2 regions of the Chryseobacterium electrogenes genome follow, and region 2 is predicted to be linked to the other one. Evidence: riboswitches for the same ligand, from Rfam matches in the RefSeq annotation. Region 2 holds a riboswitch; the other holds the start of a gene.
What was found. Region 2 has a riboswitch for thiamine pyrophosphate ahead of thiS (sulfur carrier protein ThiS). Riboswitches for the same ligand answer to the same signal wherever they lie in the genome.
Positions count from the first base shown of each region.

Region 1: another riboswitch for thiamine pyrophosphate. It lies ahead of thiM (hydroxyethylthiazole kinase); the one in region 2 lies ahead of thiS (sulfur carrier protein ThiS).

Region 1 is NZ_JBNPPB010000002.1:1,045,446-1,061,857, forward strand. Features, by position in the region: gene ACQQ6V_RS04695 (MFS transporter) at 1-255, opposite strand, end outside; gene ACQQ6V_RS04700 (mannitol dehydrogenase family protein) at 280-1,713, opposite strand; gene ACQQ6V_RS04705 (LacI family DNA-binding transcriptional regulator) at 1,901-2,914, shown strand; gene ACQQ6V_RS04710 (DUF1304 domain-containing protein) at 2,943-3,308, opposite strand; gene ACQQ6V_RS04715 (methyltransferase domain-containing protein) at 3,370-4,137, opposite strand; gene ACQQ6V_RS04720 (GNAT family N-acetyltransferase) at 4,327-4,761, shown strand; gene ACQQ6V_RS04725 (VOC family protein) at 4,767-5,150, shown strand; gene ACQQ6V_RS04730 (VOC family protein) at 5,175-5,618, shown strand; gene ACQQ6V_RS04735 (barstar family protein) at 5,622-6,014, opposite strand; gene ACQQ6V_RS04740 (alpha/beta hydrolase) at 6,032-6,949, opposite strand; gene ACQQ6V_RS04745 (DUF3817 domain-containing protein) at 6,994-7,278, opposite strand; gene tenA (thiaminase II) at 7,463-8,119, opposite strand; gene thiD (bifunctional hydroxymethylpyrimidine kinase/phosphomethylpyrimidine kinase) at 8,106-8,939, opposite strand; gene thiE (thiamine phosphate synthase) at 8,941-9,573, opposite strand; gene thiM (hydroxyethylthiazole kinase) at 9,575-10,366, opposite strand; TPP riboswitch at 10,443-10,535, opposite strand; gene ACQQ6V_RS04770 (tyrosine-protein phosphatase) at 10,574-11,386, opposite strand; gene ACQQ6V_RS04775 (SusD/RagB family nutrient-binding outer membrane lipoprotein) at 11,479-13,101, opposite strand; gene ACQQ6V_RS04780 (SusC/RagA family TonB-linked outer membrane protein) at 13,123-16,221, opposite strand.
Region 2 is NZ_JBNPPB010000002.1:930,286-946,697, reverse strand. Features, by position in the region: gene ACQQ6V_RS04250 (L-type lectin family protein) at 1-1,380, shown strand, start outside; TPP riboswitch at 1,690-1,789, shown strand; gene thiS (sulfur carrier protein ThiS) at 1,848-2,054, shown strand; partial or broken gene ACQQ6V_RS04240 (phosphomethylpyrimidine synthase ThiC) at 2,080-2,334, shown strand; partial or broken gene ACQQ6V_RS04235 (thiamine pyrophosphate-binding protein) at 2,327-2,662, shown strand; gene ACQQ6V_RS04230 (transketolase family protein) at 2,906-3,859, shown strand; gene galK (galactokinase) at 4,021-5,208, shown strand; gene ACQQ6V_RS04220 (UDP-glucose--hexose-1-phosphate uridylyltransferase) at 5,192-6,241, shown strand; gene ACQQ6V_RS04215 (Cof-type HAD-IIB family hydrolase) at 6,347-7,144, shown strand; gene ACQQ6V_RS04210 (GyrI-like domain-containing protein) at 7,305-7,775, shown strand; gene ACQQ6V_RS04205 (VOC family protein) at 7,940-8,305, shown strand; gene ACQQ6V_RS04200 (EVE domain-containing protein) at 8,312-8,752, shown strand; gene ACQQ6V_RS04195 (MarR family winged helix-turn-helix transcriptional regulator) at 8,745-9,200, shown strand; gene ACQQ6V_RS04190 (sensor histidine kinase) at 9,212-10,528, opposite strand; gene ACQQ6V_RS04185 (sigma-54-dependent transcriptional regulator) at 10,545-11,888, opposite strand; gene ACQQ6V_RS04180 (efflux RND transporter periplasmic adaptor subunit) at 12,204-13,325, shown strand; gene ACQQ6V_RS04175 (ABC transporter ATP-binding protein) at 13,354-14,076, shown strand; gene ACQQ6V_RS04170 (ABC transporter permease) at 14,169-16,412, shown strand, end outside.

The DNA of each region.
Region 1 (16,412 bases), 120 kb from region 2:
TCTAAGAATCGTTTTTTTGTAGCCAAAAGTATTTACCCAACGGCTTCCCAATGTCCCATTAATAAGATATCCAAGGAAGAAAAAAAATGAAATCAAAGTGGTCAAAGTATTCTTAAGGTAACCAGAATGCTCCAAAAAAGTAAATTGTAATGGCGCTTGCAACTGCTCATTTACCGTAGTCAAAAAACCTACAATAAAGTAAATGAAGGTGACGATAACAAATGGCAAAACCTTTTTAAATGAAAGAGTTTTCATAAGCAAAATCGTTATAATTATTGATTAAAGAATAGAAGCTAATACTGATTTTGCAGTATTATTTTTCAGTTGTTGTACAAAGTCTATATAACAGTCTATTAAATCTTTATAAGCCTTTAAGTTAATACTTTTTAATGCCGAAAATTCTAAAAAGTCCAACGCTTCATCACTGTCTAATATTTGTAAATCCTCTTGTGTAATCCAAGGCTCTGCAATGTCGAAAACCTCACCATTATCATCGGTTTTATATTTTAAATAATGTCTGTAAGTAGCTACAAAAAAAGCGATACGTGTAATATCTTTTTTATCATTTAACATTTTCTTCAGATTAGGAATAATGTACACCGGGAATTTCGAAATACCGTCAAAACACAATCTGCTAACCTGATCACTCACCGAAGTGTTGGCAAATCGCTCAATTAAAGTCTGTTTATACAACTCCAAGTCAGTATTGGCTGGCGCTGGTACATAAGGCGTAATATCAATATCCATAAATTTTCGGATAAATTGTACCACGTCTTCGTCCTGCAAAGCTTCATCTACTTTTCTATATCCTTTCAAGAAAGAAGGATAAGAAAGTAATGTGTGAGAGGCATTAAGAAGACTTAACTTCATATTTTCGAAGGCGGTAACATCATCGGTAAACTCCACTCCAACTCTTTGCAAAGCGGGGCGTCCAGCCGCAAAATTATCCTCTATCACCCATTGACAAAAATCTTCGCAATAAACTGGTGCATGGTCTTCAATTCCACTTTTGGCATTTAATCTTTTTATGTCTTCATCAGTTGTTGCAGGTGTAATTCTATCCACCATACTGTTGGGGAACGTCACATTTTCTATTACCCAAATTGCCAATTCTGCATCTTGAGCTTCTATAAACGACAGAAATGCTTTCTTCGCCGTATTACCGTTATGTTGAAGATTATCACACGACAAAATAGTCACACCACCTACTCCATTTTGCTTTCTTAAACGAAGACCTTCGGCGATAAAACCAAAAACAGTTTTCGGGTTCTGCGGATGTTGTAGATCGTGTTTAATTTTAATATCATTTAGGTTAAATTCTTGGCTTTCCTTGTCTAAGTTATAACCGCCTTCCGTAATGGTGAGACTAATTATTTTTATATTAGGATGAGCTATTTTTGCAACTACAGCTTCTGGATTTTCTATACCCCAAATTAGTTCTCGTAATGACGCTATCTTTTGGATTTCATCTTGACCATTTCTTCCACAAATTGTTAAAGTATATTCTAAATCTTGACGACGAAGATTTTCTACAATTTTTCGGTCAGATTCTAATAAGCTAACTCCACATATGCCCCAATTTTTTTGATCCTCCTGCTCTAGTAATTGATTGATATAAAACTGTTGATGTGCTCTATGAAAATTTCCAACTCCTATATGGAGTATACCTGTTTCAATAGTTGAAGGTTGATAATTATAAGATTTTATTGTCATGACTGGTGATAATTTTATTGTTTTTGCTTGGAGTAAATTAATAGTAAATTCATATCCGAACCATAAAATTTAATATAATTAAAACAGGGAACGTTCCCAATTTATAGGGCACGTTCCCAATTAGTATTAAATAACTATTTTTATGTATTCAAAATGATAATTTTGTAATCCAAAAACGGTAAAACACATGAAAAGAATCACCATAAAAGACCTCGCCAAGCATTTATCTTTATCAACATCCACAATTTCTAGAGCTCTTATCAATGATAAGAATATCCATCATGATACTAAGAAAAGGATCTTGGATGCCGCTACAGAATTAGGCTATAAGCCCAACCAGACGGCGCTATCATTAAAATATGGACAATCTAAGAACATAGGTTTTATCGTTCCTGAGATGTTGACGCCTTTCTCAGCTTCTGTATTACAAGGAGTGCAGAATATTTTAACATCCAAAGGTTATCGTGTCATCATACAGCAATCTGATGAAAACCCCAGTATTGAATCTGATAATTTACTTTTTCTGGAAGAATTTAATGTAGCGGCTATCATTATTAATACGTCTCATGATACGCAAAATTTAAAACTATATAAAAAATTGATTGAGAGAGGGACGCCACTCATTTTTTTCGATCGCATCCCAGAAGCTTCGCTAGATGTATCAAAGGTTATGATTAATGATCATACACAAGCTGCATTGATGGTAGAACATTTGATTGAAAACGGAAACCGAAAAATTGCCCATATTATGGGACCTTCTTCTATTAAAAATTCTAAAGAACGAGCAATGGGCTACGAAAAAATATTGACAAAACATAAAATTTATGATGCCAACTTAATTATAAAAACCAAAGGAATGAAGGTTGAAGACGGTAGAAAAGCTGCCGAAGAGCTACTAAAAAAAAATGTGAAAATAGATGCAATATTTGCTTTCAGTGATACCTTAGCTATTGGTGCCATGAATTTACTTTTAGAAAAAGGCTACAAAGTACCTACAGACATTGCCATTGCAAGCTTTTCTGGGACAGAGTTGGCAACATTAGTCTACCCTTCTCTCACAAGCGTTGAGCAACCTTTGATAAAAATGGGTGAAGCTGCTGCTCAACTAGCTCTGGACAAAATAGAAAATCCAGAATGTGAAAATCGTACAATTATTCTCCATTCTGAATTAAAATATCGTGATTCTACTGTTAGAAAATAATTGATTAATATTGAAATTAATCTTTCGATTAAGCCATCAATACTAATATAATCCCAATTATAGCTGGCAAAGCTTGTATGAAAAATATTTTCTTAGACGATGTGATACTAGCATAGATTCCTGCTACTGCTACACAACCCAGAAAAAACAAAGCTACATTTTTAGACCATTCTGCATCAGAAATGAAGAGTGACCAGATTAATCCTGCAGACAAAAACCCGTTATAAAGCCCCTGATTAGCAGCTAATCCTTTAGTTGGCTTAAATAATTCTGGCGGTAAAGCATCTTTAAAAATCTTCTTTCCTTTGGTTTCCCATGCAAACATCTCGAACCAAAAAATGTATAAATGTTCTAAGGCAACAAAGCCAATAATAATTTTAGAAATGATTTCCATAGGATTAAATATTTTAAAACCCGAATTTAATCAAAATTATAAACAAATCCCGTCATTTATATTACTTTTTTCTCCCGTACAACAGAAATCTTTTAAAAGCATAGATTGCTGGTAGTTTAGTGAATTTTTGAGTTATTTTTAGCTTAAAAGCATTAGAAAATTTAATTTGATCTTCATCATTAAGCCGTTCTAAATAAGGAATTAATGCCGATCCAGAAATAAAATTATACAAAGTATCATGATCTTCAGCGATAATCGGGTATACTTTTTGCGAAATATTGATATCTTCTAGGCCATTATCAAAAAAAATCTGTGCATAATCATCAATCGTTAAAACAGCAGAAGCTCGATTCCAATTCTTAAGTTGTGACTTATAAGGTTCTTCATTAGCCAAATCAAATAAAATTTTGTTCAATATATTGTCTGGCTGGCAAGGCATCTGTATCGCTAATTGTCCATTTTTATTCAGTTTAGAAATCAACTTAGGGAATAATTCATAATGATGATCAGACCATTGCAAAGCAGCATTGCTAAATATTAAATCCCAATTCTCCTCTTCTTCCAAAATCTTCTCAGTAGTGATTAGCCTAAAACTTAATCTGTCATTTTCTAAAATTTTTGACTTAGCAAGCATTTCTGGCGAAGAATCTATGCCGATGAAACAACTACCGGGGAATCTCTCCGTTAATATTGCAGTTTGCTCGCCAGTACCACAACCTATATCGATAGATTTCATGGATTGCTCTCCAACAATTAAGTCCGACAAATCATAAAAAGGACGAAAACGTATGTTTTTAAATTCATTATAAACTTCAGGATTCCAAGGCATAATATTATTTTTTTGGGTTCATAAATTTAGAAGTAATTTTAAAGTGGCAAAAATTTGACCAATAAATCGTTTAAACAATAATTAATTCTGTTAAAACTAGATTATTCTTATTTTTGTTAAACACGAAGAACTACTAAATAGCTAATCCGATAATAAAGATTACAACTCATTATATTTAGAATAAAAAAAATGACAATTAGAAAAGCCAATAGCAACGATTACTCTAGAATAATGGAAATCTGGGAAAGCTCTGTAAAAGCAACACATAATTTTTTGAAAGATGAAGATTTTAAGTTGTTTCAAAAATTAATTCCCGCTGAGTTTTTACCTCAATTAAGTGTTTTCGTTATAGAAAATGAAGGATTAATTCCTGCATATTTTGCGGTATCAGACGATAATCTGGAAATGCTTTTTGTACATGCCAATGATCGCGGAAAATCTTATGGAAAGCAAGCGGTTGATTACATCGTAAATCAATTAAAAATATATAAAGTTGATGTCAACGAGCAAAATCAACAAGCTATCGATTTTTATCTAAAAATGGGATACAAACCCCAAGGACGTTCAGAAAAAGACGGTATGGGCAAAGATTATCCTTTATTACATTTAGACTATTCAAAATAATGCTCATGACTCAGAAGTCTAATCCAGCAGTTTATTTTGAAATTCCTGTCAATGATATGGCTCGTGCCATGGAGTTTTACAAAAATGTTTTTGATTTTCAGTTTGAAACCGACCATTTTGAGAATATTGATATGGCATATTTTCCTTTTTCTGATGAGCAATCTGGTATTTCTGGAGCTTTGGCAAAAGGCGAAATTTATAAACCGACTAAAGATGGTATTCTAATTTATTTCAATACCAACAATATAGAATTATCATTAAAAAAAGCACAAAATTATGGTGCAGAAGTATTATTCCCCGCAACTTTTCATCAAGATTTAGGTTTTGCTGTAGCAGAAATACAAGACAGCGAAGGCAACCGTATTGGATTACATCAAAAATTAAGATAAATTTTTCATTATTAATAAAAAAGTATGATAAAGGGACTTTACGAAACACATATCCAAGTTAGTGATTTAGAAAAATCGTTGAAATTTTACACTGAAGTTTTAGGATTGAAATTTGCTCATAAAGACGATACGCGCCCAATTATATTTTTATGGATTGGCGAAGGAAAACAAGCTATGTTGGGACTTTGGGAGCAAAAGGAAAATTTACAAACCAGACATTTCGCGTTTTCTAGTACGACAGAAGATATACTAAATTACTCGGTAGATTATCTTAAAAATAGAAACTTAAAGCCCTATAATTTCTTAAAAGACGGATTAGACACGCCGATGGTTTTTGCGTGGATGCCGGCTTTGGCCATTTATTTTAACGATCCGGATGGTAATCAATTAGAATTTATATCAATTTTAGAAGGCGAAGCCAAACCAGAATTGGGCGTTGTTTCTTATGAAGATTGGATGAAAATCTAATCTTTATTTTGGGATTAGTGTAATATTAGAATGACTGGCAATAATTTCTAAAATGATATCAAAATAGGTATCTCTACCTGTATTTTTTAGTTTTTGGATTTTGTCTTCGATTATTTTTTTATTAAAAACTTGAGGTTGCTTCAATTTATTTTCATAAAAATTTAACGTTAAATCAAAGCCTAAAACTTCTCTATTATTCTCAAAGTTTTTCCAAACTAAATTGATTGGTTCATCGCCTTTTATTGCGCCAAAACCACCATACAAAAGATCATCAAAAGCATCTAAACTCTCGCCCAGTTGCCAATCTTCACCTTGCATAAATTTGAGGTTTATTTCTTCATACAAAGATTTGATATCGTAGATTTGATTTCCATCAATAATGATTTGTTTACTCATAATACTGTTTAATTCATTTATTGAAAATGCTGAGATACAAACTTGATAAATTCAGTTTGTTGATCGACAAATAAATAATGAGAGCAGTTTTCTAAAATTTTAAAATTAGATTTACCAACAATTTTCTCTACATCATTAAGTTGATTTGTAGAAAATATCGCATCTTCTTTTCCATAAATTGCAGAAATGGGAATTCCTTTTTTTCTAATCTTTTTTAGAATAGCTGTATTATTCACATTATTTTTTAATTCATTTTGGTAAAACTTAATTGGCGAATTATAATTTCTAAAATTGCTTTTATAAAACTCACTTTTTTCATACGACTCTCGCAATGCCCGACTTTCTTCGGTTGGACTAGGCATACTAAAATACTTCATTTCGCTTGCAAGATCAAAACACTGTTTTCTATATTCAGCAGAATTTTTACTCAGACGTTTAATATCTAAAATTTGAGCATATTTTTCAGGTTGATTAACAAATTTATTCTCTGCATTTGTCAAAATATGATCGTATGTTTCTTGTTGAGAAACAAGCGCTCCTGCGAGAACTAAACTTTTAACTTTTTCAGGATATTTTTCAGTAAAAAGAGTTGCTACAATTCCGCCAAAGCTATGTCCCAGAATATTTGCTTTATCAATTTTGTAAGTATTATAAACTTTAAGTAAATCATCAAAGCTTTCATCAAAGGTCATTTTTGCATTATCATCTTTTGAGCGACCTTCTCCTCGCCTATCATAGACAATAACATAAAATCCTAAATCTGCTAATTTTTGAGCGTTTGTAGCTTCAAATAAATTGGAATTTCCACTTGGACCACCATGAATAAAAATCACAGCTGGATTTTGTTTTTCTCCATAATCTTTTGAATAAATTTCTTGAGCATTAACACATGAAAAACAAAGGATTGAAAAGAAAAATACAAGTAAATTTTTCATAATTTTATTTATCAAAATATTCGTAGAAAATTAAAGATTACACTTTATTGCGGATATTCTTTTTCTAATTTTTTATCAAGTATAAAAGGCACAAAAGGAAGAACAGAAGCAATAAGATATACCGCAATTCTCATCAGACTCCAGCGATACTTAATGGATGCTAAAATTAAAACTACAAAAAACACGAGAAATAAAACACCATGGATCCATCCAAAATATTTAACAGCATCGTTTATCTTGAAAAAATACTTTAATGGCATTGCAATAAACAGTAAAATCAAATAAGAACCTCCTTCTATTAATGCTGTTTTTCTATATAAATTGATCATTTTAATTATTTTGAAATTTTGTTTTTTTTAGATTCAGAATTACAATAATAATTGAATTAAATGAAATAGGCAACAAGGCTATTTTACTTGCAACAAGAAAACTTTAATAAAGAAAAAATATCATCCTTAAAAAAAATATTTCGACAAGCTCAATGTGACAAAAAGCTGGATTAACCAGCTTTCATTATTTAACATTCCAATCTCTGAGTTGATCTGCCGCATCCCAAAAGTCAAATTCTAACTGTGAGGCATAAACAAAGGCTTTTGTCATATCAGCTCTGGTCTTTTCTGTTGTCTTTTCTGCATATCGGTTACAAACTTCAATGGCTTTTTTTACACTGTTTGCAAAGTCTTCGCCGGCATAAGTATCTATCCAATTGTTAAAAGGATTATTGTCTTCAACACGGTTTTTGTAAATATAATCGCCAATTTCCTGATAAATCCAAAAACACGGCAACACCGCCGCTAGGGCAACTTCTACAGGCTCGGTTGCAACAACACTTTTTAAATAAGACGTGTAATGATGGCAAGCGGGCAACATTTCGCCACGATTTTCTACACCATAAGATTTAAAATAAGCCTCATGTAATCCTACTTCAGCAGCAATAGCGCCTTCAGAAAAGCCTATAAATAATTTCATATCATCCAGACTAGAAAGCCGAGTACCAATTACAGCCAAAACTCTACTGAAATCTTCCAAATACAAAGAATCTTGTTTAAGATAATATTGAAACTTTTCCATATCCAAAGTTCCTGTTCTTAACTGCTCTATAAATGGCATTTTTTGGATGCTTTTATAAATATTTTCTATCGCTAACCAAGCGTGTTCATTCCAATTCATATAGATGTAATTTTTGAGGATTATAAAAGTGATTTAAAGGACCATTGCCCTTTCCTATCTTAACATTTGCACCGTTATTAATCGCCAAGTGAACGTAATCTTGAGCTAAAGTTACCGCTTCCAAAAGACTTTTACCGAGTGCCAAATAACTCGCAATTGCTGATGATAAGCTACAACCAGAACCGTGCGTATTTTTAGTTTCGAATTTTGGAAAGCTAAAACGATGAATCTTTTTTTCTGAATCTAAAAACAAAGAGGTTAATTCTTCAGTTGGTAAATGTCCGCCTTTTAATAGTATAGATTTGATGTTCATTTCGGAGATTTTAACAATAGCTTGCTCCATATCATCTAGGTTGATAATGGGCTGATTAACAAGCACCGAAGCTTCGTCCATATTAGGCGTAATAATCGTCGCCAAAGGAAATAATCGATTGATAATCTCCGTAATCGTTTCTTGGTTAATTAAATGATGACCGCTTGTCGCCACCATAACAGGATCAAAAACCACCGGAATTTCGGGGAAATCAATTAATTTATTCTGAATAATTTCTACCAATTCTGGCGTATGCACCATTCCGATTTTGATAGCATCGGGTACAATATCATCAAAAATACAATCTAACTGATCTTTAACAGCCTGCATCGGAATAGGATAAATATTACGAACGCCTTGTGTATTTTGTACCGGCAAAGCCGTCAAAACATTAGTCGCATAACAACCTATAGCAGAAATTGTCTTGGTATCGGCTTGGATGCCTGCACCGCCACTGCCATCAAAACCTGCAATACTTAGAACCGATTTATAAGAATATTGTTTCATTTTAGTTCATATTTTTTTTCAATAATTGAGCGCTTTCTTTAGGATTTTTGGAAGCACAAATTTCAGAAACTACTGCTACAGAATGCGCTCCTGCTTCTACAACACTTCTGATATTATTATGATTCATATTTCCAATCGCGATAATGGGTTTATTAGTTTGTTGAGAAATTTTAGTTAAACCTTCCAAGCCCCATTCGGTAACCGTATTAGTTTTAGTTGGTGTACTGAAAACGGGACTCACAGCAAGGCAATCTGCAATTTGACTTTCTTCATTATCTAATTGCTCCAAATATTCTATGGAATAGCCAATATTAACCTCTTGCCCCAACAATTGTCTAACTTTAGAAGGAGGTGTATCATGGTTACCAACGTGAATTCCGAAAGCATTAATCGCTCTGGCAACTTCCACCGAATCGTTGATGATTAACGGAATATTATAGCGATCTGTAATTGCTTTTACCGCAATAGCTTTAGACAGAAAATCGGCATAAGTAATATCTTTCTCTCGCAATTGCACAATATCTACACCGCCCAAAACAGCTTGTTCTAAAACCTCCAAATACGGAAAATGCAAACAATCTTTCTCCGAAATAACCAAATATAATGGATACGGAAAATCTGGATGAATCTTCATTTTAAACCAATTTTATTCGTTCTAAAAACTCATTTTCGGAAATGCTATGCAAAATATCCAAAAGATGAAGTTGTAAAGTGCCCGGACCATTTGATCTCTCATTGGCTATTTCTCCAGCAATACTTAACAAAGCAATGGCAGATGCAGACGCTTCAAAATAGTTATTATTGACGGCAGAAAAAGCACCAATTAAAGCTGTTGCCGTGCAACCCAAACCTGTTACTTTGGTCATCATCGGATGTCCATTATGGATAGCAAGTATCTTTTCGCCTTCAATGATATAATCGATTTCACCTGAAATACACACCACGCAGTTCAATTTTAGCGATAAAAATTTCCCAGCATCCATCGCATTGGTGCTAGATTCTGTACTATCTACACCTTTTGTCGCCGATAAATTGGTATTGGCTAATGCCATAATTTCCGAAGCGTTTCCTCGGATAATATTAGGTTTATTTTCTAATAATTGTTGTAAAGTTCTATTTCTGAAAGAAGTTGCACCAGCTCCAACTGGATCTAAAACCCAAGGTTTTTGCAGTTTATTAAACGATGCTGAAGCTTTTAACATCGACTGAACCCAATATTCGTCCAAAGTCCCAATATTAATCACCAAAGCTTGACTGATTGCAGACATCTCATCAATCTCACTGTGCGCATGCGACATGATAGGCGATGCACCAACTGCCAGAAGCGCATTTGCAGTGGTATTCATCACTACAAAATTGGTAATATTGTAAACTAAAGGGGATTTTTCTCGAAGATTTTCTATGTTTTGCCAAAGTCTTTTTTCCATAATTTTTAATTTTAAAAAAACTTTAGGAATAGACTAAAAAGCAACAATACAAGATTACTCCAAAAAAGGAATATGAGTAAAATAGTATGCTTTTCCCTACGTCGGTGTGAGCCGTATCAGGTTCTAAGGGACTCTCTCAATTCTTTTCAGAATACCCCTAAAGCATTACAAACATAAGGATTTTACTAGATATAGCAAAGGTTAATTTTAGAGTTTTTCTGTATATTTTTGTCTTAATAGCTTTATATCATCAGCTTTAAGATTAAGTTTTTGCTCTACAAAATCTTCTATACTTCCATACTTATCAATAATAGCATTGTAGGTAGCGGTAAGATATTCTGGCTTTACAATTACAATATCTGTTGCGACTTGCTCATCTATACCTATCAATTTCATTTGATGAATCAACTTTTGATTTTCTTCTTTTCGGTAATTATTGCTCGCTAGATAATCATTGATAATATCTTCTTGTGAAACGCCCAATATATACAACAATAATGCTGCAGCAATACCAGTCCTATCTTTACCTGCTGTACAATGAAAAACTATAGATGTTTCTTTTGGTGCCTCAAGTAAACTATGAAAAAACGGGCGGTATTTATCTCCAAGATAATCCGTTTTAGAATAGAAAGAAAGCATTAGAGAATCTCCATTTTTAGTTTTGGTTAATATATTTTGCCAATTTCCCAAATCTTCACTTCCTGCAGATAATTGTTGATATATAATATCTTGAGATAAGTTATCTGGTGCTTTTTCAACCTCATCATTACTTCTAAAATCAATAATAGTTTTGATGTTTAGTTTTTTAAAATGAATCAAATTTTCATTGCTAAGACGGCTAAGTTCTCCAGAACGAAAAAGCTTATTGTGCTTAACAACATTCCCTTGCTCTGTTACATACCCACCAATATCTCTGAAATTAATAGCCTGAATATCGGCAAAATCAGCTTTATTATTGCTTTGTTGAGCCCAAGAAAATGTAGATAAAGATAAGGTTATAAGAATGTAGATATATTTCATAGAATTAGGATTTAAAATAACTATAATGATGAGATAAAAACCTCATCACTATAGTAAAAAAAGGAAGTAAAGAAAAAGATTATAACTGAAAATTACTTTAAAAGCCACATCAGTTTTGATATATCATCAGCTCCTCCATATTGTGATTGGATTGCTGCTTTATAATTAACATTATTGTAAGTGATTTCGCCTTGTGGATACATCCATCTGTAAGGTAATTGGTTATCTGGCGTCCCTATGCCGACACCACCTTTCAGAAATTCAGGAAATCCAGTTCTTCTCCAGTTATAGAAAGATTCATATCCTGAGTTACAGAATAATGCGACATACTTTTGTATCAAAATTTGTTTTAGCCCATTAGGATTATTTCCTTTATATACAACATCACTATTATTCATAAATTGATCAAAATTAATGGTAACGTTACCGATAGTCCCGCCCAGACGATCTCCTACCGCAAAAGATTGTCCATTAGATAATCCGTAAAAAGCTAGGGAAGCATTAATCCCTTTATTATACCAAGATGCAGCATCACCACTTCCCCATCCTCTGTTGATAGCCTCTGCAATATTGAAACATAGCTCAGGATAACCTATTAACATGTAAGGTTCTGCTGTAGAGCCATCTTGAGAAGAAAAATATCTTTTATAATTGATATAAGAGTAAGCTCCTTTATCAGAAAGCGTGTTACCTGTTGTATCTGTACCAGCAAAAAGTACAGATTGCGCAGTATTGGTATTAGCTCCTACATAAGCAGAAAAATCAGAGATTGCGACTCCAGCAACTTTATATTTAGCAGGTGCTGGTGTTGCGAAGATAAAGGTCCTAGGATCCTTAGTTAGAGTTGTAATATCAAGAATGGTCTTTCCTATATTAGCACCATACGTGTAAGAACGGCTCGTGAAAAGTGGATACGGATTATAATCTCTATTATATCTATAAAGCATATTGTCACTATTAGATTCCATAATCGGATACTTAGTAGTATTACTAATAGTCTCTGCAAATTTTGCTTGAATGCTAAGATCAGGCGTATCATCGACCCTTTTACTCAAGCTAATAAGAATTCTCAATCTATAAGTATTGATAAGCTTCTGCCATTGAAAGTATGTTAAACCAAAGACATCTCCAGTAGGGTCTGCTATAGTATTTTTTAAATTAGGATATGTCGTATTAATATTTCCCAACAATAGGTTAGCCTCTTCTAATAGAGCTAGAGATTGCTTATAGACATCTTTTTGAGTATCATATTTTGGGGTAAGATTAGAAGAATTTCCCGCCTCAGACATCGGTATATCGCCTACACGTTGCGACAACCATATGGATGAATAAGCTTTGAAAAAATTAGCTAAAGCTTTATAGAAATTAAGTTTTGTTGTATCTCCTAGCTTTTGTGCTTGTTCTTGCATCTTATTAGCATACAAGAATATGTTATATTTATTATCTGTATTAGTCCAGCTATAAGAGTTAGATCCCCAATAATAAGAATAATTACTTACAAAATACTGGTTAGTTCTCCCTGCCTGAGCAAAGGGCATCTCATCTGGTTTTATTAGATTAGCAGTAATATGATTAAGAATTAATGTTGGAGGAACAAGAGATTCTTCTGGTCTTGTATTAGGATTATTAAGTAAGCTATCATCTCTATTACAAGCATTAGTAATCAATACAACTGATGAAAGGATAAGAGCTTTGTATAAAAAATTATTTTTCATTTTAATGATATTTTAATTCCGTTAAAAACCGATGTTAAGATTAAAGCCTATAGTTCTCGTAGAGGTGCTTTGTAGCCCCACAGAACCTTTGCCTCCATTAGCCGTCCTATCTGCAGAGTTATATCCAGCAGCATAAGAATCCATATCCATATCTTTCCTTTTAGCAAAATAAAGAAGATTCCTACCTATTATAGCGACACTTAAGGACCTCAAGAATGTTTTTTCTAAAAATTCTTTAGGAAAGCTATAAGTCAAGCTGGCTTCTCTTAGTTTGGCGAAAGATCTATCAACCATAAAGTATTCTGTATTATTGTAGAGATTGGTCACATAACTTTGTACTGTAACAGCTGTAGAATTAGCACCGAAAGTAAGCTCATTCATATTAACAATTTGTCCGTTTTCAAACCTAGGCGTTCCTGAAACGATAACAACACCCTGCCCTATATAGCTTGGCGTAACAACACCTCTATCTCGCAAAGAAACCCATTCATTATATCTCGCCTTACCAAAATCACCAGCAGCAGACTCATAAGCTGTACCACCGTTCATTGCCTGAGCGTATAAAAAATCATAAACTTTACCACCTACTCTTGCATCCCATTGAAAGCTAAGTGACCAATTTTTGAAAGATAAATTATTGGTAATACTCATAGAATAATCAGGATTAAGATGTCCCAATAAGCCATTTTGACTTTGCCCACTTGGCGCCTGATATAATAATCCAGCCGAATTATGTACAACATTACCTTGGTTATCTCTCACTAACTTCGTCCCGTAATAGGCATCTAGCCGATCTCCTGGCTTGTAGTTGTGACCATTAAGCCAAATCTCATCGTAACCACTGGCAATTTCTTTAAGAGTTTCTTTGTAAGTACTCCAATTGGCAGATAGATTCCAGTTAAAACCTCTGGTATTCTTAATAATATTTGCATTAAGACTTAATTCAAAACCCTGATTAAGTGTTGTAACTCCATTGATATTATGATAATTCTGACCTACAGAAGGTGCATTTTCTATCGCAAAGATCTGAGGTCCATTAATTGTTCTAAAGTAAGTAGCATCTATACCAATTCTATTCTTGAAAAGTTTTAGATCCAGTCCTGCCTCATAAGAAATTCTTTTATAAGGCTCAAGTTCTTGATTTGCGATAACATTACTATAATCTACTGATGCTGTCCCGTTATAATAGTTATTATTAGAATAAGCATTTTGGTTAGCATACGTAGGTCCATCGTATGAGGTATACAATTCTGATCCATAGTGCAATAAACCAGAGTTTAGGCTACTGCCTGTTGTTGCCATATAAGCAGATCCTATATTAGATGCGGTAAGTGCTCCTTTAACATCTGCAAATGATCCTCTAATCTTTAAGTAAGAAAGCGTATTTCCTAGATTAAAATAATCCGAAATAACAGAGCTTATAGAGGCTGAAGGATAAAAGAAAGTGTTATAACCTTTGCGTAAGGTTGATAAATTATCTACTCTACCTGTGGTATTGATATTAAAATATTTTTTGTACCCAAAATCAACTGAATAATAAGCACTATAGACTTGCATATCTGATCCCCAAGAATAAGCTAGTCCAGGAGCTTTGGTATTGGATAAACTATAAAGCTTAGGAATAGCAAGTCCCTTAGTTGTCTCCCAATCTGAGTTGTACTTAAACAATCTCATATTAGCTCCACCTAAAGCAGACACATTCCAGTTATCAAATTCTTTATTAAAGCTTAACATAATATCCGTGTTATTCTCCAATAAGTTTCTTTTATCAATCCTATAATCTCCATACCACCCGAAACTATACCAAGGCACATAATCATTAAGGTTAGTAGACGGTGGTACTTTTTCTGTCCGAGACTGATCCCATGTGGTTACTTGAGATCTAGCACTAAGATTAAGATCATCATTAATTTTGTAAGTCGCTTTTAGATAACCATAGATATCAGTTTTCTGATGTGATCTTAGCCATTCATTAGCCATAAACCATGCACTATTAAGCCTTCCGTATTCAGAAGAATATTGCATTAGATCTTGTACACCTTGTGGTCCTTTGTATATATCTCTTAGAGCATTAATATCGTAATCTGATGAGCCATAAACTTTAAACATATAGATGTAACTATTAGGCCCATAATTAACATCTGGAATATTGGGAGAATATTGTAAACTAAGATTAAGATTACCTTCAAATTTTATTTTATCATTAAGTTTATAACCGAGATTGATACTAAAGTTATCAGCATTTAATTTAGTATTAGGAAACATACCCTGCTGGTATAGATGAGAGTAAGATAACCTTGCATCATAATTCTCTCCAGAAGTTGATAATGATATATTATTAGTATTGGTAATCCCCGTCTGAACAAAATTCTCAAAATTCTTAACACCTCTAGCTAACCATGGCGAAGTCCCTCTAGTCTGAGTAATATTATCCCAAGAACTATCAAATTGCTGTACGGGTTGCCCTTCAAAACGAGGTCCCCATTCTGGCAGACGTTGTGTGTTATCATAGAGAACATTACCATAAGAATATTTAAAACCCGTCCCTCGTCCATACTCATGTTGACTCTCCGGAAGAGCTATAAAGCCAACATCATACATAGAAGAAGAGTTGAAATCTACTGTCCAGCCACGCTTATCTTTTGTCCCTTTTTTAGTAGTAATCACGATGGCACCATTAATCCCTCGAAAACCATATAATGCAGCTGCATTGGGCCCTTTTAAAATGGAGTAACTTTCTACATCATCTGGATTGACATTCCATGTATCAGAGTTGATAGGTACTCCATCAACAACAAAAAGTAAATCTTTGCTACCTCTAAGAACAATCTCTGGCCTGCCTAACATCTCTGTACTAGCACCAATATTAAGGCCAGCAACTTTCCCTGCTAAGGCATTCATAGGGTTAGCGGATCTTACCTTGTTAACAGCCTCTCCTTTAACTTCTGTGACATCATAGCCAAGCTTTTTAACCTCTTTTTTTATCCCCATAGCAGTCACTACAACTTCGGAGATATCGTTAATAGTATCTTTTTTAGCCTTTTCCTTTTGTGCAAATATAGGAATTGAGATCATTGTTGAGACAACCAGAACGATTAACTTGTTGATTTTTTTGTCCATCCTAATATTATTTTTTCCGAAACAAATGTAGTGTCAACAATCACCAGAGTATATTACCTTTAATTTAAATAAATATTAAAAAAATAAACATATAAATATTAAAAACATCTTAATGTTTACTAAAAAACAATACATTACCTTAATTAATTAACCAATCATTGTTATAGTAATGTGAATGCATTAAAATAATA
Region 2 (16,412 bases):
CGTGGACTTCTTTTGGCATCTATTGTAGGAAGTTATTGTTCTTTGTATGGACAGTTTACGATTACAAATTCTCTTACAACTCGTGATACTGCAGGACTAAAAATTGGTGATAATGCATATCTAACAGCAGCAAGAGGAGCGGATCCCAATGGTTCTGGTTATCTAAGGTTAACAGAAGCATCTACTAATCAAAAAGGTTATATGTATGTTATGCAGGGATTTCCGACAACCGTTGGAGTTATTGCAGATTTTGAATATAAAAGTTGGCGAAATGTTAACGATGGCTATTATGGTGCAGATGGGCTTTGCGTTTATTTATTTGATGCTTCGGTTTCAGAAGCAAATTTCAAACTTGGTGGCTATGGTGGCTCTTTAGGATATGCTACATACAGTAATCCTGCGGGCACAACAGGATTATCAGGTGGATATATAGGGCTAGGACTAGATGCGTATGGTAACTATGCAAATAACTTAGAAAATAGAAATGGCTCTGCATCACCATTGGTAAATGGTATGTTGCCAAATGCTTTTGTTTTACGAGGACCTACCAATTCTACTCCTTCTACTAATTACCTTACAAGTAGTCCGCTAGGTAATCAATCAGGGACTGCTAATGAAATACGTCAACGAAATGAAATAGATTATAATACAATTTCTTTGACAAGACCTGCGGATAATACTTTTTATAGAAGAGTACAGATTATCATTACCAAGTCAGGTGCCAATTATAACATTGCTGTTAGATGGAGGAAAGAAAACCAAATTACTTTTACCGAAGTAATGAATTATACGTTGGATTCTGCAAAGTATCCAATACCTAGCAACTTGAAGCTTGGTTTTTCCGCATCTACCGGTGGAGGTTTTAATTTTCAGGAGATTAGGAATATTATTCTTACCACTCCAGGTAACTTAAGGGTTGACAGCCGCTCAGATAGTTACTTTACTTGCAACGAAAACTCTAGCAATGTCACATTTAAAGTTGAAGTGACCAATGATTCTAACACCTCATTAAATAGAATTTCTTATAAGTCGAGAGTCGTTGATGGAAATAATAATTTGGTAGATTTTTCTAAATTCAAAATTACAGGAGTTTCCTATAATAGTAATTTTACTAATTCTGATCTTCCAACATCTAATTTTTCATCTAATGAAATTTCCGGAACAGTAGGTTTACTAGCGGGAAAATCAGGAATTGTTACCATTACAGGTCAATATTTCAAAAAGGGAATTGGCACTAATAAGTCTTTTAAAATGGTCTCAACAGTAGATTCTGATCAGATAACGGATACAGATACTACAAATAATATAGCAACTACAGCCATAGAAGTAAGAAAATGTTCTGTAATTAGCAATCCAATGATGCCATCATATTCTAAATAACAAATTATTTTTTATTTAAAACTAAACATTAATTTTTTTGAAAATATTTTTAACCAATGAGATGCCTCTGGAAAATTAAACATTTTTTAGAGGCATTTTTTTATAAAAATAAAAATAATTTTTGTGATAAAATCATTAGGGGGTTAAAGCTAATGGTTTGTAATTATGTGAATTATATAGTTTTTTTGTCTATTAAAAAAGATTTAGAATTATTTGTAATCATGACTATTTATAACTATTGAGTAACTATAAATAATCAAAAACATTCATGATTTTTTTTGCATATTCTAGAAAAATAATTACCTTCGCCTCATACTTTAGGGGTGTCTGCTGAAAAGCGGGCTGAGAATTTACCCTTTGAACCTGATTTCTAGATCATACTAGCGTAGGGAAAAGTGAGATGACTTTGCTGTACATTCTATTGTACAATGCTGAGGCATTCCTAAAGTGCTTTAAAAAATTTAGGAATGGAACTCACAATCAATCACACTAAAAAAACTTTCGATACACTTCCCGACAACCTGGAGGCATTATTAGCTATAGAAGTACCTGGCAAGACCAAAGGTATTGCTGTAGCTATCAACAATCGTATTATTCCGCAATCAATCTGGGCGGCAACAATTCTCCACAACAACGATTCTATTTTAATCATTACTGCTACTCAAGGCGGTTAATATTTAGGCATTAAAACCAATATTTATGGCACATTCAATCACGCGTTCACCGTTCCCGAACTCGACAAAAATTTATGTAGAAGGACTAATTCATCCCATCAAAGTAGCGATGCGCGAAATACAGCTAAGTCCAACAAAATTAACTAATGGAAAAATTGAAGAAAATCCACCAGTCACAATTTACGATACTTCAGGACCGTACACCGATGAAAATTCTGAAATTAATATCGAAAAAGGACTTCCACGAATTAGAGAACAATGGATTTTAGACAGATTTGATTGCAACCGTAGATTATAACGGTCAGCAGATTGACGGACCGACATCCAAAGTGCTTTCTTTAGGCAACCTTAAAACCAAATTCGAAGCTTTCGACTGGAAAGTAATTGAGGTAGAAAATGGTAACGACATGCAAGAAATTGTCAATGCTTTGGACGAGGCTAAATCGCTCACGGGCAAAGGTCAGCCGATTTGTATTTTGCTAAAAACTGGAATGGGTCACGGCGTAGATTATATGATGGGAAGCCACGCATGGCACGGAAAAGCCCCGAATAATGAACAACTACAAACAGCACTAAACCAACTAGAAGAAACCTTAGGCGATTATTAAACTGAGAATAATTTGGGCAGCTTTATCCGCCCTCCGTTCCCGCTGTTTTCTTTTTTGTCATCCTGAGCGAAGTCGAAGGACAAAAAAAGAAAACGAGCTCCACTCAGGTCGGGCTGTGAGAGATTCGCTGTTCCAAAAAAGTCAATTATCGTTTAAGTCACAAGATTAAATTTCTTAGCTGAGCGAAGCGCCTTTGCGGGCGAAAAATATTTTCAGCGTTCAAAACCATCAATAATTAATCAAATGAAAAAATATACATACACAGAAAGTAAAGATACTAGAAGCGGCTTCGGCGCTGGTCTTGCCGAATTGGCAGACAAAAATCCCGATGTCGTGGCATTGTGCGCCGACCTTATTGGGTCGCTCAAAATGGAGAAATTTATAGAAAAAGCACCAGAAAGATTTTTCCAAATCGGAATTGCAGAAGCCAATATGATTGGTGTCGCAGCTGGTTTGGCAACCGAAGGTAAGATTCCTTTTACGGGAACTTTTGCCAATTTTTCTACAGGCAGAGTTTACGACCAGATTCGCCAGTCTGTGGCTTATTCTGATAAAAATGTTAAAATTTGTGCCTCACATGCCGGACTTACTTTAGGCGAAGATGGCGCTACACACCAAATTCTGGAAGATATTGGATTGATGAAAATGCTTCCCGGGATGACGGTCATCAACACTTGCGATTACAATCAAACCAAAGCCGCAACCATTGCCATCGCAGATTACGAAGGTCCTGTTTATTTAAGATTTGGACGTCCTGTAATTCCTGTTTTTACAGATGAAAATCAGAATTTCGAAATCGGAAAAGCCTGGATGGTAAACGAAGGAAAAGACGTAACTATTGTAGCAACCGGACATTTGGTTTGGGAAGCCATCAAAGCTGGCGAAATTTTAGAAGAGCAGGGAATTGATGCGGAAATAATTAACATTCACACCATCAAACCTTTGGATTCTGAAGCGATACTCAACTCAGTTAAAAAAACTGGATGTGTGGTAACCGCGGAGGAACACAACAGATTGGGCGGTTTGGGCGATAGCGTAGCACAACTTCTCATCACAGAACATCTGGCACCGCAAGAATATGTTGCTGTCAATGATAGTTTTGGAGAAAGTGGAACGCCAGATCAGCTTATGGAAAAGTATGGTTTAACGGCTAATGACATTGTTGCAGCCGCTAAAAAAGTAATGAAAAGAAAGTAATTTCTAATTTGGGAAGCTAAAAACTTTAAAGAAACAAAACTATATTTTCTAGATAACCGGAAAATATCAATAAGAGCGGGCTTTAGCCCGTTTTTAATGTCAATAATTTAAATAGACTTTAGTCAAAATTTATCTAAAAAAAACATAAATTGCAGTCACTTATGCAGGAGAAATTAATCAATCAAACAAAAAAAGCGTTTCAGGAAGCGTTTCATTCCGAGCCAGATTATTTTTTTCTGGCGCCTGGAAGGATCAATATTATCGGCGAGCACGTAGATTACAGCGATGGATTTGTACTTCCTGCTGCTATTGATAAAAATATTTGCTTTGCTGTCAAAAAACTGGAAGATTCTGAAATTTGCACTTTTTTTGCCAAAGATTTTAACGATTCTTTTAGTTTTAATGTTACCGAAAAGCAGACACCCGTTTCGCAGATTTGGGTTAATTATTTGTTGGGGGTTTTCAATGCGATTCAGGAAAGTGGCAAAGCGATTGGTGGTTTGCAAATAGCCTTTAGTAGCAATATTCCGATGGGATCGGGCTTGTCGTCTTCCGCAGCTTTGGAATGTGGATTTGCTTATATTCTCAACCAGATTTTTGATTTAAATTTATCCAAAAAAGATTTGGCGGTCATTGGTCAGAAATCAGAACATACATTCGTGGGTGTAAAATGTGGCATTATGGATCAGTTTGCTTCCGTTTTTGGAAAGGAACATAAAGTGATTATGCTGGATTGTAACTCACTGGATCATCAATATTTTGATGCCAATATAGACGGTTACAGCCTAGTACTTTTCGACAGTTGTGTGAAGCACACCCATTTGACTTCCGGCTACAATGACAGGCGAAAAGACGTAGATCATGGCAAAAAAATCTTGTGGGAAAAGTTTCCTCAGATCGAAAAATTCAGGGATTTCAGTGTTGAAATGCTGGATGAAGTGAGAACCGAAATAGGAGAGACGTCTTACAAAAGATGTTTGTATATTTTAAATGAAACTAAAAGGGTGGAAAATGCTGCCAAAGCTTTATCAGAAGGTAATGTAGAACTTTTGGGCAAGCTTTTGATTGAAACACATTCTGGTCTTTCTACAGAATTTGAGGTCAGCTGTGAAGAAATTGATTTTTTGGTTGAAGAAACCTTGAAGGAAAACGGCGTTTTGGGCGCAAGAATGATGGGCGGTGGCTTTGGTGGCTGTAGCATCAACCTTATAAAAGACGAAAATGTAGAGGAAGTAATAGAGAAAGTAAGCACAAAATATAGAGCTGATTTTGACATCGATATGAAGGTTTATCACGTGAAAATATCAGACGGAATCCATGAATATAAAAGCAATGAAGTCAGCATTTAACCAAAAACAGCATCCGCACAGAAGGTACAATCCACTTTTGGATGAGTGGATTTTGGTTTCGCCGCAAAGAGCCAACCGACCATGGCAAGGACAAACCGAAAAAGTAACCGAAGAACAACTGCCTGCGCACGATCCAGATTGTTATTTATGCTCGGGAAATGTTCGTGTGAATGGTGATAAAAATCCAGATTACAAAGGCGTTTTCGTTTTTAATAATGATTTCGGTTCTTTGATGAAAGATGATGTCATATTTGAGGAGAATCCATCTGATTTTTTTGCTTTGAAACCAGAGCGAGGTATCAATAAAGTGATTTGTTTCTCTGATAATCACAGTCTTACGCTGCCAGAAATGGAGTTGGGCGACATCAAAAAAGTAGTAGATATCTGGCAACAGCAATACGAAGAGTTGGGCGCTGAAGATTACATCAATCATGTGCAGATTTTTGAGAACAAAGGCGCCGTGATGGGTTGCAGCAATCCGCATCCGCACGGGCAAATCTGGGCACAATCTTCTATTCCGTCTCATGTTTTGAAAACTCAGGAAAATCTCAAAAAATATTTTGATAAAAACGGACGCTCTCTTCTGGAAGATTATGTGAAAAAAGAATTGGAAGCTGGCGAAAGAATTATTCTCGAAAATGATGATTTTGTTGCCCTTGTGCCTTTTTGGGCAGTTTGGCCCTACGAAACCATGATTGTAAGCAAAAGAAAAATTGAAAATTTGCTTCAGTTTTCGGAAAAGGAAAAAGAATCTTTTGCAGAAATTTTAAAAGATTTAACAACTAAATATGATAATCTTTTTAATATTTCATTTCCTTACTCGGCAGGCATTCACCAATCACCAACAGACGGAAAGCTGCATCCTGAATGGCATTTCCACATGCATTTTTATCCGCCTTTGCTGAGGAATGCAGAAGTCAAAAAATTTATGGTTGGTTACGAAATGCTGGCAGAACCACAGCGCGACATCACGCCAGAACAAAGCGCAGAAATTCTAAAAAGTCTTTCGGTTGTGCATTATAAAGTCCGATAAAAAGGATATTTCTATCTTTGTTGGAGAATTTGCCACCACAGATAATTCTTGGCAAAGACATTAATCAAATAATTAAACCAAGATTATTTGAATAAAATTATTTTTATGAAAGACATTAGACTGATTGTCACAGATATGGACGGTACTTTTCTCAATTCTCAATATGAGGTAAGTCCAGATTTCCCAGCTATCTATGAAGAACTGAAAAAAAGAAATATCCTTTTTGTGCCTGCTAGCGGCAGACAGATGCCCGGCATAACGCAATATTTCAAAGCGATTGAAAATGAAATGGCTTTTATTGCAGAAAATGGCGCCTATGTGGTTTATAAAAATAAAGAACTTTTTGCGGATAAATTAGCACACGATTTCATCACTGATATTATCAAAACAATACGCGAAATTCCAGGAGCCAGAGCGGTTTTATCTGCCAAGAAAAAAGCTTATTATGAAAGTGATGATGAATCATTTGTACAATATTTTACCAAATATTACACAGAAAATCAAAAAGTGGACGATCTGACGGCGGAAATCGCAGATGATGCTTTCAAAATTGCAGTGTATCACCCCGAAGGTTCTGAAAAAAATCTCTATCCTTTTCTGAAAAAATTTGAAGCTTATAATCTAGAAGTTGTAGTTTCTGGCGAATATTGGCTGGATATTATGAATAAAGACATCAACAAAGGAAATGCACTTGCCATTTTACAAAATCTTTTAGAAATCTCTCCCGAGCAGACAATGTGTTTTGGCGATTATATGAATGATATACAAATGCTCAAGGAATCAAAATATTCTTATGCAATGTCCAATGCTCATGCTTCTGTGAAAGCAGTAGCAGCCTTTACTGCGCCTTGCAATGATGATTTTGGGGTAGTTAATGTAATTAAAGATTATTTAGAATTATAGATTTAGAATGAAAAAAATAGTTTTTCTATAATATTTGATATAAAAAAATACCCTTGACATAGTGTTGTCACAAATGTATTCTATGTTTGCAGTACAATTATAACAGGAAATATAATAACTTGATTATACTTTCTTTAAACAAACAAATACATCAAAAATAATGAACAATCTAATTATTCAAACATTTTATATCGTTGGGATTTCTACTAGAACAACCAATGAGAATGGTCAATCTGCTAAAGACATCGAAATTTTATGGGAAAAATTCTGGGGAGAAGACATTCAGAAACAAATCCCAAATAAAATAAGTGATGATATCTACGCTGTCTACACTAATTATGAAAGTGATTTTACGGGTTTTTATGATACAATTGTAGGATTGCCAGTAAGTTCCTTAGATAGTATTCCTGATGGATTTGTAGGATTAACTATTGAAGCTACAACATATCAAAAATTTATTTCTAAAGGGAAAATGCCTGAAGCTATTTTTAATACTTGGTTAGAAATTTGGGACAATCAAGAATTAAACACAAAACGCGCTTACAAAGCAGATTTTACAATTCACGGAAAAAACTACTATAACGAAGGCAACGAGGCAGAAGTAGAAACTTATATTTCAATTTCGGAGTAATTTATGTAGCGAAAGAAAAAGAGAAATTATAGAATTTCTCTTTTTTACATTCATATTAGAACACTCATTGCGTTGATTTTATCAATCTTTTTTAAATAAATTTAAAAACATTTTGCTTATTGTTGTCGAGTATACTATATTTGCAACAACAATATATTAATACAATGAAAAAATTAGATTTTGTATCGCTACAAGTAAGAAATTTAGAAAATTCAAAAATCTTCTACACCGAAAAACTAGGCTTTGAGTTATCCGAAATGAGTAATCCAAGTGCTTATATTTTTAAATACAATAAAGATGAAGCTTGCTTTGCGATAAGAACTCCTATGAGTGATATAGACGGTAAAGAATTAGGAATTGGCGTTTCTCTTTGGTTTGCTATTGATAAGAAGATTGAAGAATTTCATAATAATTTACTAGAAAAAGATGTGGCTATTTTAGGAGAAATTAATAATACTCCTTTTGGTAAAACAATTATGGTAAAAGACCCAGACGGCTATATAATTACATTTCTGGAACAAAATAAATAATCGAAAATGAATAATCGAGAAACAAAATATTGGGTGATTGTAGCCTCCAAAGATCATGTAAAAAATGGAATAGAAGCAGGAATTGCACAAGCTTGTCACGGAAAAATTTCGCCGTTAAAGAGAATGAAAAAAGGTGATTTTATCATATATTATTCCGGAAAACAAACAATGGGGAAACCAGATAAATGTCAAGAATTTACAGCTTTGGGAAAAGTCATAGATGATGAAATTTACCAGTTTCAGGTTTCAGAAGATTTTTGTCCTTCCAGAAGAAATATTGAGTTTGAACAGTCTAAAGATGTGTCCATTATTCCTTTAATTGATGAGTTAGATTTTATTCAAAATAAAAAAAGCTGGGGTTATCCTTTTCGTTTTGGTTTTTTTGAAATTAACCAACATGATTTTGACATCATATCATCACAAATGCTTCATAACAATTATGCATAAAGACATTGAATTTCATTTTAAAAGTCCAAATGATAGTCCAGGTTATTTACTAGGACAAGTAACGATGCTTTGGCAACGAAAACAAAAAAGAGTTTTAGATCCATTAGATCTTACACATACACAATTTGTACTCTTGGCAACGTTAGGCTGGCTTTCTAAACAAAGCAATGCCGTTACACAAGTTGATATTGCAAACCAAAGTAATAGTGATAGAATGATGGTCTCAAAGGTATTACGAACGCTCGAGGAAAAAAACTTTATAACAAGACAAGAACACGAAACTGATACAAGAGCAAAAATAATTAGATTGACCGATAGTGGCAGAATTGTATTACAAAAGGCACTTATTGAAGTCGAAAATGCAGATTTAGATTTTTTTAATACAATAGAACTAAGCTCTTTCAATGCCAAAATGGTCCAGCTTATTAACGAAAATAAGACTGAATAATTGATGTTTTTTTACTGTAAAAACCACATTTCGAAAGCACTGCCTTCGGCTAATGGATGATAATTGAGATAACCACGATGTGCTTCCATAATGCTTTTGGAGAGTGTTAATCCAATGCCAGAACCGCTATTTCTGGTCGTGAAAAATGGTAAAAAAATCTTGTCTTTAATTTCTGGAGTAATACCAGATCCATTGTCTTCTACGGATAAAATAATTCTATTATTCTTAGATTTTATAAAAATCTTAATCACCTTATCCTGCTGCTCAGACACAGCGAATATTGCATTGATACATAGGTTGATAAGACTTCGTTCTATCATTTTTTGATCTGCTAAAACATGGTGTTCTTCAAGGTCTACAATGATTTTGATATTTTTATTTTCAAATTCTTGTCTTAAAAAATTAACAGCAGATTCTACAATGCTTTTTAAAGAAATGTTTTTAAGAATAGGTTTTGGTAGTTCTGCAACTTGGCGGTAATCGTCTACAAAATTGAGAAGTTGTCTGGATTTAGAATTCATAATAGCCAGACTTTCCTTCATTTCTTCTTGATCGTCTTTGTCTACAACATCTTGCTTGCTGATGTATTCGAGATTCTGAAGAAGGCTATTAATGGGCGTTAAGGTATTCAGAAGTTCGTGAGAAATCACTTTCATAAGATTATTCCAAGCTAGTTTTTCCTTTTGCTCAATTATTTTTTGGACAGATTCTAACGTAATAATGTAAAATTGATGTTGTAGGTTTTTAATTTGTTTTGTTCTTAATGAGAATGATTGCTTATTGTTTTGCTTAATCGAAATATCAAAAAACGCTTGCGAATTTTCATAATTTGTTTCTTCGATAATCTTATAAAACTCGGGGATTTTAGATTCATATAATTGCCACAGATTGTACCTAGGGATTTCTAAAATATCAATAAAAGCAGGATTCGCATAAAAGATTATCCATTCTGTTTCTTGTTTTGATAATATCATTATTCCTGTATCTAGTTGATCTAGAATGCCTTCGTATAGGAGTTTGTAAGACGATATTGCTGTCGTTTCTTCTTTGCTTTGATAGTAAAGTTTTATTGTTTTTGTGATTAATTCTGAGCCTTCTTCTTTCGGGAATAATGAGAAATCTTTTTGAATGATAGCATCAATGATTTTCTCAGCTTTAACAATTCGATTCGATAATGAAACATGAGCTAAAATTAAAAAAATAACACTAACCGACGCAAATAACAACGCGTTAATCCATCTTTCTGTTATCAAAAAATGATACGAGATAATAGCGCTTAATACAGTCAGAATAAAATAAATTAACCAAATATTCTTGTAATTTTTCATAGAAATTTATCTTTATTTATAACCCGAATTTCTCCATTCTTCTGTATAAAGCTGCTCTGGATAATCCAAGATCTTCGGCGGCAGATGAGATATTGCCTTGATTTTTTTTCAATGCTTTTTTGATTAATATTTCTTCCATTTCGTCAATATTAAGATTAGTAATGGCCGATTCTTGCTCTTCTAATTGAGGAATTAGAAGTTGAAGATGATTCTCACTCGACAATATCACACTTCTTTCTATGCAATGATCCAACTCTCGGATATTACCAGGCCAAGGATAATTCTGAAGTTGTGCAATGAGTTGTTGGCTTAGCTCCAATGCCGGTTTGTGATACTTTTGCTTGTAACGATCCAGAAAATATTGAGACAAAATTGCAATGTCTTCTTGCCGATCTCTAAGCGCCGGAATATTAATTTCTAAAGTATTAATTCTGTAATACAAATCCTGTCGGAAACGATTGTCGGCAACGGCTTTTTTAAGATTTTCGTTGGTGGCAAAAATAAATCTGACATCCAGCGATCTTTCTTTGGACTCGCCAATTCTGCTGAGTTTTTTATTTTGAATTAAACTTAATAATTTGGTTTGAAGCTGAAGAGGGAGATTTCCTATTTCGTCTAAGAAAACAGTACCATTTTGAGCATTTTCTATTTTTCCTGCATAATCCTGATGCGCATCGGTAAAAGCACCTTTTTTGTAACCGAATAATTCTGACTCAAAAAGGTTTTCTGAAATACTTCCCAAATCAATATGCACAAAAGGTTCGTTTTTTCTTACCGATTGTTCGTGGATAGACTCTGCCAAGACATATTTTCCGGTTCCGTTTTCTCCCAAAAGAAGGACGTTAGCGTCGGTTGGTGAGACTTTTTTTATCTGTTCAAGAACTTCTTGCATCTTTACAGATTGGCTTTCTAATTGGTATTGATTAGTTTTAGTATTTATATTTTCCCACTGACTTAATTTCTTATTCTTCCGAGAAATGTCAACAGCAAGATTGACAGAAGCGTAGAGTTTCTCATTGTTCCAAGGTTTTAGTATAAAATCTGAGGCGCCATTTTTCAACGCTTCTACGGCCAATTCTACCTCGCCGTAAGCCGTCATTAATATAATGGGCAATTGTGGTTCTAGCGTTTTAATTTCTTTCATCCAGTACAAACCATCTTGTCCGTTTTCAAATCCTTTTCGGAAATTCATATCTAGAACTGCCGTATCAATTTGATTTTCAGTTAGAAATTTTAAAATCTTCGTGGGCTGACTAAGAATACTAACTTGCGTGAAAAATTTTTTCAACCATACTTTAGCAGAAAATAAAATGTCTTCGTCATCATCAACGATTAATATATGAGCTTCTTTTTTGCGCATTTTTTATTTTTAAATTTAAAATCAATAACCATCAATCTATCAAAAGTGTCCGTTATCGAACAAAAAGTGTCCGAAAATGAACAGTTTTTAGAATTGCTTAAATAGCTTTGTTTCAGGTTTACAGCAACTTACAAACTTATAAATCTCTGGCACTCGACTTGCGTAATTAACTGTAAGCAAACGAGTTATATTATTATGGATACGAAAATAGTAAAAAAGAAATCTAAATTAAAATTTGTTTTGATAACAGTAGTAACAATTGTTATAATTTCATTATTTAGCCTTTATTTTTTCAAACAAAAAAAGACCTATAATGTGTCAAGCCAAGAGATACAAACAGATCAAGTAACACAAGGAAAATTCGAAGATATGTTGATGCTTACCGCGCAGACACAATCTCTTAATTCTTCTTTGGTTAATGTGTTAGAAGGTGGCGCGATCAAAGAAATTTTTGCAGAAGATGGTCAGATTTTAACCAAAGGACAGCCCATTGCTCAAGTTTATAATCCTAATACAGAATTCTCTTACCTTAATCAAGAGACCGGAATTATGCAACAGATTAGCCAGATGAGAAATAGTTTGTTGGAGCTCAAAAATCAAGAATTTATTCAGGATAAAGAAATACTGCAATCTCAAAATGATTATAATACGGCGTTACAATCTTTTAATTTACAAAAACGTCTTTATGATGCAGAAATCGGTAGAAAGACAGATTATGATATCAGCCTGCAAAATCTTAATTATCAAAAACAAAGAAAATCAATTGTAGAAAAAGGTGCTTATAACGAAAAAGTATCGCGAAGTGCTCAGATGTCAGCGATTAATTCTTCTATCGCTCAGATGGAAAAAAGTCGGAAAATCCTGCATTCTAACAAAAATAATTTCTTAATTATGGCACCAGCTTCTGGGAGATTATCTTCTTTTAATGTGTCGATAGGAGAGAACTTAACAACAGGACAAAGCATTGGTAAGATCGATCTGATGGACGGTTACAAGCTCATTGCAAAAGTTGACGAGTATTATATTAACAAGCTTAATATCGGGATTAGAGGTAATCTAGACAATAACGGAAAAGACTATGAAGTGATAATCTCCAAGATATTACCAGAAGTTAAAGACGGACAGTTTTCTGTAGAGCTTAATTTTGTAGATTCTAAAGCAGAAAACCTAAAAATAGGGATGACTTTTGGGGTTAAATTAAAACTATCAGCCGATACGCAAAGCATGATGATTCCGAAAGGTAATTTTTCTAAAGATACCAATGGCAAATGGATTTTTGTAGTTATTGGCAACAAAGCCAAAAAAATAAATATCACTTTAGGCAGAGAAAATCCATTATATTACGAAGTAACGTCTGGCTTAAAAGCTGGCGAAACCATTATAACTTCTGACTATACAGAACTCAAGAAATACGAAATTTTAGATATAAAAAAATAAACTAATTCAACTTTAAAAATAAATCAAAATGATCCAAATCAAAAATCTATCAAAAGTATATAAAACCGAAGATGTACAGACTAACGCGCTTAACAATGTAAGTCTAGAGATTAAAGAAGGTGATTTTGTCGCCATTATGGGACCTTCGGGTTGTGGTAAGTCGACTTTTCTTAATATTTTAGGACTGTTGGACACGGCTTCTTCGGGGTCTTATCAGTTCGAATCTATAGAAACTATTGGCACGTCGGAAAAGAAAAAATCAGAAATCAGAAAGAAAAATATAGGATTTATTTTTCAGAATTTCAACCTAATTGATGAGCTTACCGTTTACGAAAATATAGAATTACCCTTAATCTACAACGGCGTTTCTTCTTCCGAAAGAAAATTAAGAGTAGAAGAAATTATGACCAAAATTAATATCGCGCACAGAGCCAAACATTATCCGCAACAACTTTCTGGAGGTCAGCAACAAAGAGCTGCCGTTGCAAGAGCTTTGGTAACCAAACCAAAATTAATTCTTGCGGATGAGCCAACAGGAAATCTGGATTCCTCTAACGGAAATGAAGTGATGAATCTCCTGGCAGAACTTCACAGAGAAGGCTCTACGATTGCAATGGTAACGCACTCTTCTTACGATGCGGGTTACGCTTCTCGAGTGGTGACGATGAAAGATGGCGAAATTTTCTCAGAAGAACACGCTTCTCAAAGAAAGGACGTCTTCCAAAAAGCAGATGCCAAAAACTTTGAATAATCTTTTAGTGTATCGTATATGGTGTTGAGTTTTTTGCTCAATCAAATATTAAAACCTGAATACAAAACACTAGAAACCAAAAACCAAAAATTATGTTACAAAATTGGCTCAAAATTGCCTTCATCAATTATAAAAAGAACTGGTTGTCCACGGTAATTAACTTATTTGGATTAACTATCGGATTAACAGGATTTATGCTCATTCTTATGCATTGGAATGACGAAGAATCTTTCGAAAAGTGGAACCCAAAACGTGAGAATATTTATTCTTTCCAGACGTACAACAAGTCCGAAAATTCTTACGGACATAATATCTCTGTGCCTATGGCAAGGCGTGCGAAAGATGTAATATCCGAAGTCCAAGATTATGTCTTACTGAATGGTTATATGATAAATGTTAAGATGACCACAAAAGATAAAACAGTCTACCAAAAGGATGGTATGACGGGAACGGAAAGTTTTTTTAATTTTTTCCCTTTCAAGTTGGTTAATGGAAGTTATAAAGATGCGCTGAAAGGTGCTAATGTTATTGCGCTCTCGACAACAACGGCTAAAAATATTTTTGGTAAAACCGATGTGGCAGGCGAAAGTTTAAAATTTAATGGCAATAATTTTGTGGTGACTGCAGTGTATGAGCTTCCAAAGGAAAATAGTCAGATTAAGCCAGCATTTATCTATAATCCAGTAGAACAGATAAAGAACGATGAGAAAAATTGGGGTAACTTCAACTATGCTGCTTTTTTTATGTTGAAACCAGGCTCTGATGCCAAAACTGTCGAAAATAAGTTTGTAAAAGATATTTTTGAATACCGTGCAAGCTTAGATAAAGACGAAGCTAAAGTTACCATTCAACAATATCTGGATCTTTATGGTCCTAACGGTTGTGTATTAACGCCTTTGGATCAAATTAAATTGCATGCAAAAGCATCTTGGTTCAGTAATCCTGATTTCAAAACATTGATGATTTTGTTTACCTTATCAGTTTTAATTGTGATTTTGTCGGCAATTAATTTTATTAATCTGAAAACAGCTCAAGCCTCTCAACGTGCTAAAGAAATTGGTGTAAGAAAAGCAATTGGCAGTAGTAAATCAGGTCTTATTCTTCAGTTTTTGATGGAAACTTTCATCATTTGCATCGCATCTTATATATTATCATTGGCTTTGGCAGAATTGCTTTTACCAAGTTTCAACAAGTTTTATGACAAAGAAATGATGATGATAGATTGGCATGTTTATTTTTACTCTTTCTTGATGGTAATTGCGGTAACGCTCATTTCAGGCTTAATCCCCGCAACGTACTTGTCTAACTTTAAGGCTATAGAAACGCTTAAAGGAAATTTTGCCAGAAGCAAACATGGTGTTTGGCTTAGGAATGGGATTTTGACTCTGCAATTAATTATTTCTTCATTCTTCATTATTGGCGGATTAATCGTTAATCAGCAAGTAAATTATATGATGAATAAAGATCTTGGATACAGCGGGAAGCAGATTATAATGATTAATTTCAGTGAAGAAACACAAAAACCTTGGCTGAAATACGAAAAACTAAAAACCGAACTGAGAAAAATACAAGGTGTTACTGATATTTCTTATGGAGAAGTAGTGCCTGGTAGCAATAGATCTAGTAGTTCTAACATGGATTATAAAGATAAAAGTATCCAAGGGCAACACGGATCTATGGATTATAATTTTCTTCAATTTATTAATGTTAAATTGAAAGTAGGACGTTGGTTAGATCCTAATCTGGCATCCGATACAATCAATAATGTCCTTATTAACGAGGCTTTTGTAAGAAAATTTGGCTGGAAAGATGAGGACGCTTTAAAAAATGAAATCAGACCAGGATTTGATAATAAAAACTATAAAATTGTAGGCGTTGTAAAAGACTTCAATATTAGAAGCTTAAAAGCAGAAGTAGAGCCTATTATATTTTTTCATTATCGAGAAACTTCATGGAAGAAATTTTTTGTCTATAACATTCAATTAAAACTAGATCCTGCCGATATCGATGGCACTGTAAAAAGGCTGAAAACCTATTGGCAAAGCAATGTAGAGCAAGGTTATCCTTTTGATTATTATTTCTTAGACCAGAAGTTCGCGAAGACATTTGAGAAATATCAGAAACAGCAGACTTTGTTTACCATTCTTAATGTAATGGTTTTAATTGTAGCCTTGTTGGGATTATTTGCTTTGTCATCCTTAATGATTGAGCAAAAATTGAAAGATGTCGCCATCAGAAAAACCTTAGGTGCATCAGACTGCATATTAATAGTAGGATTAACCAAACAATTTCTTTGGATTACTCTAATCGCAGTATTAATTAGTATTCCGATAAGT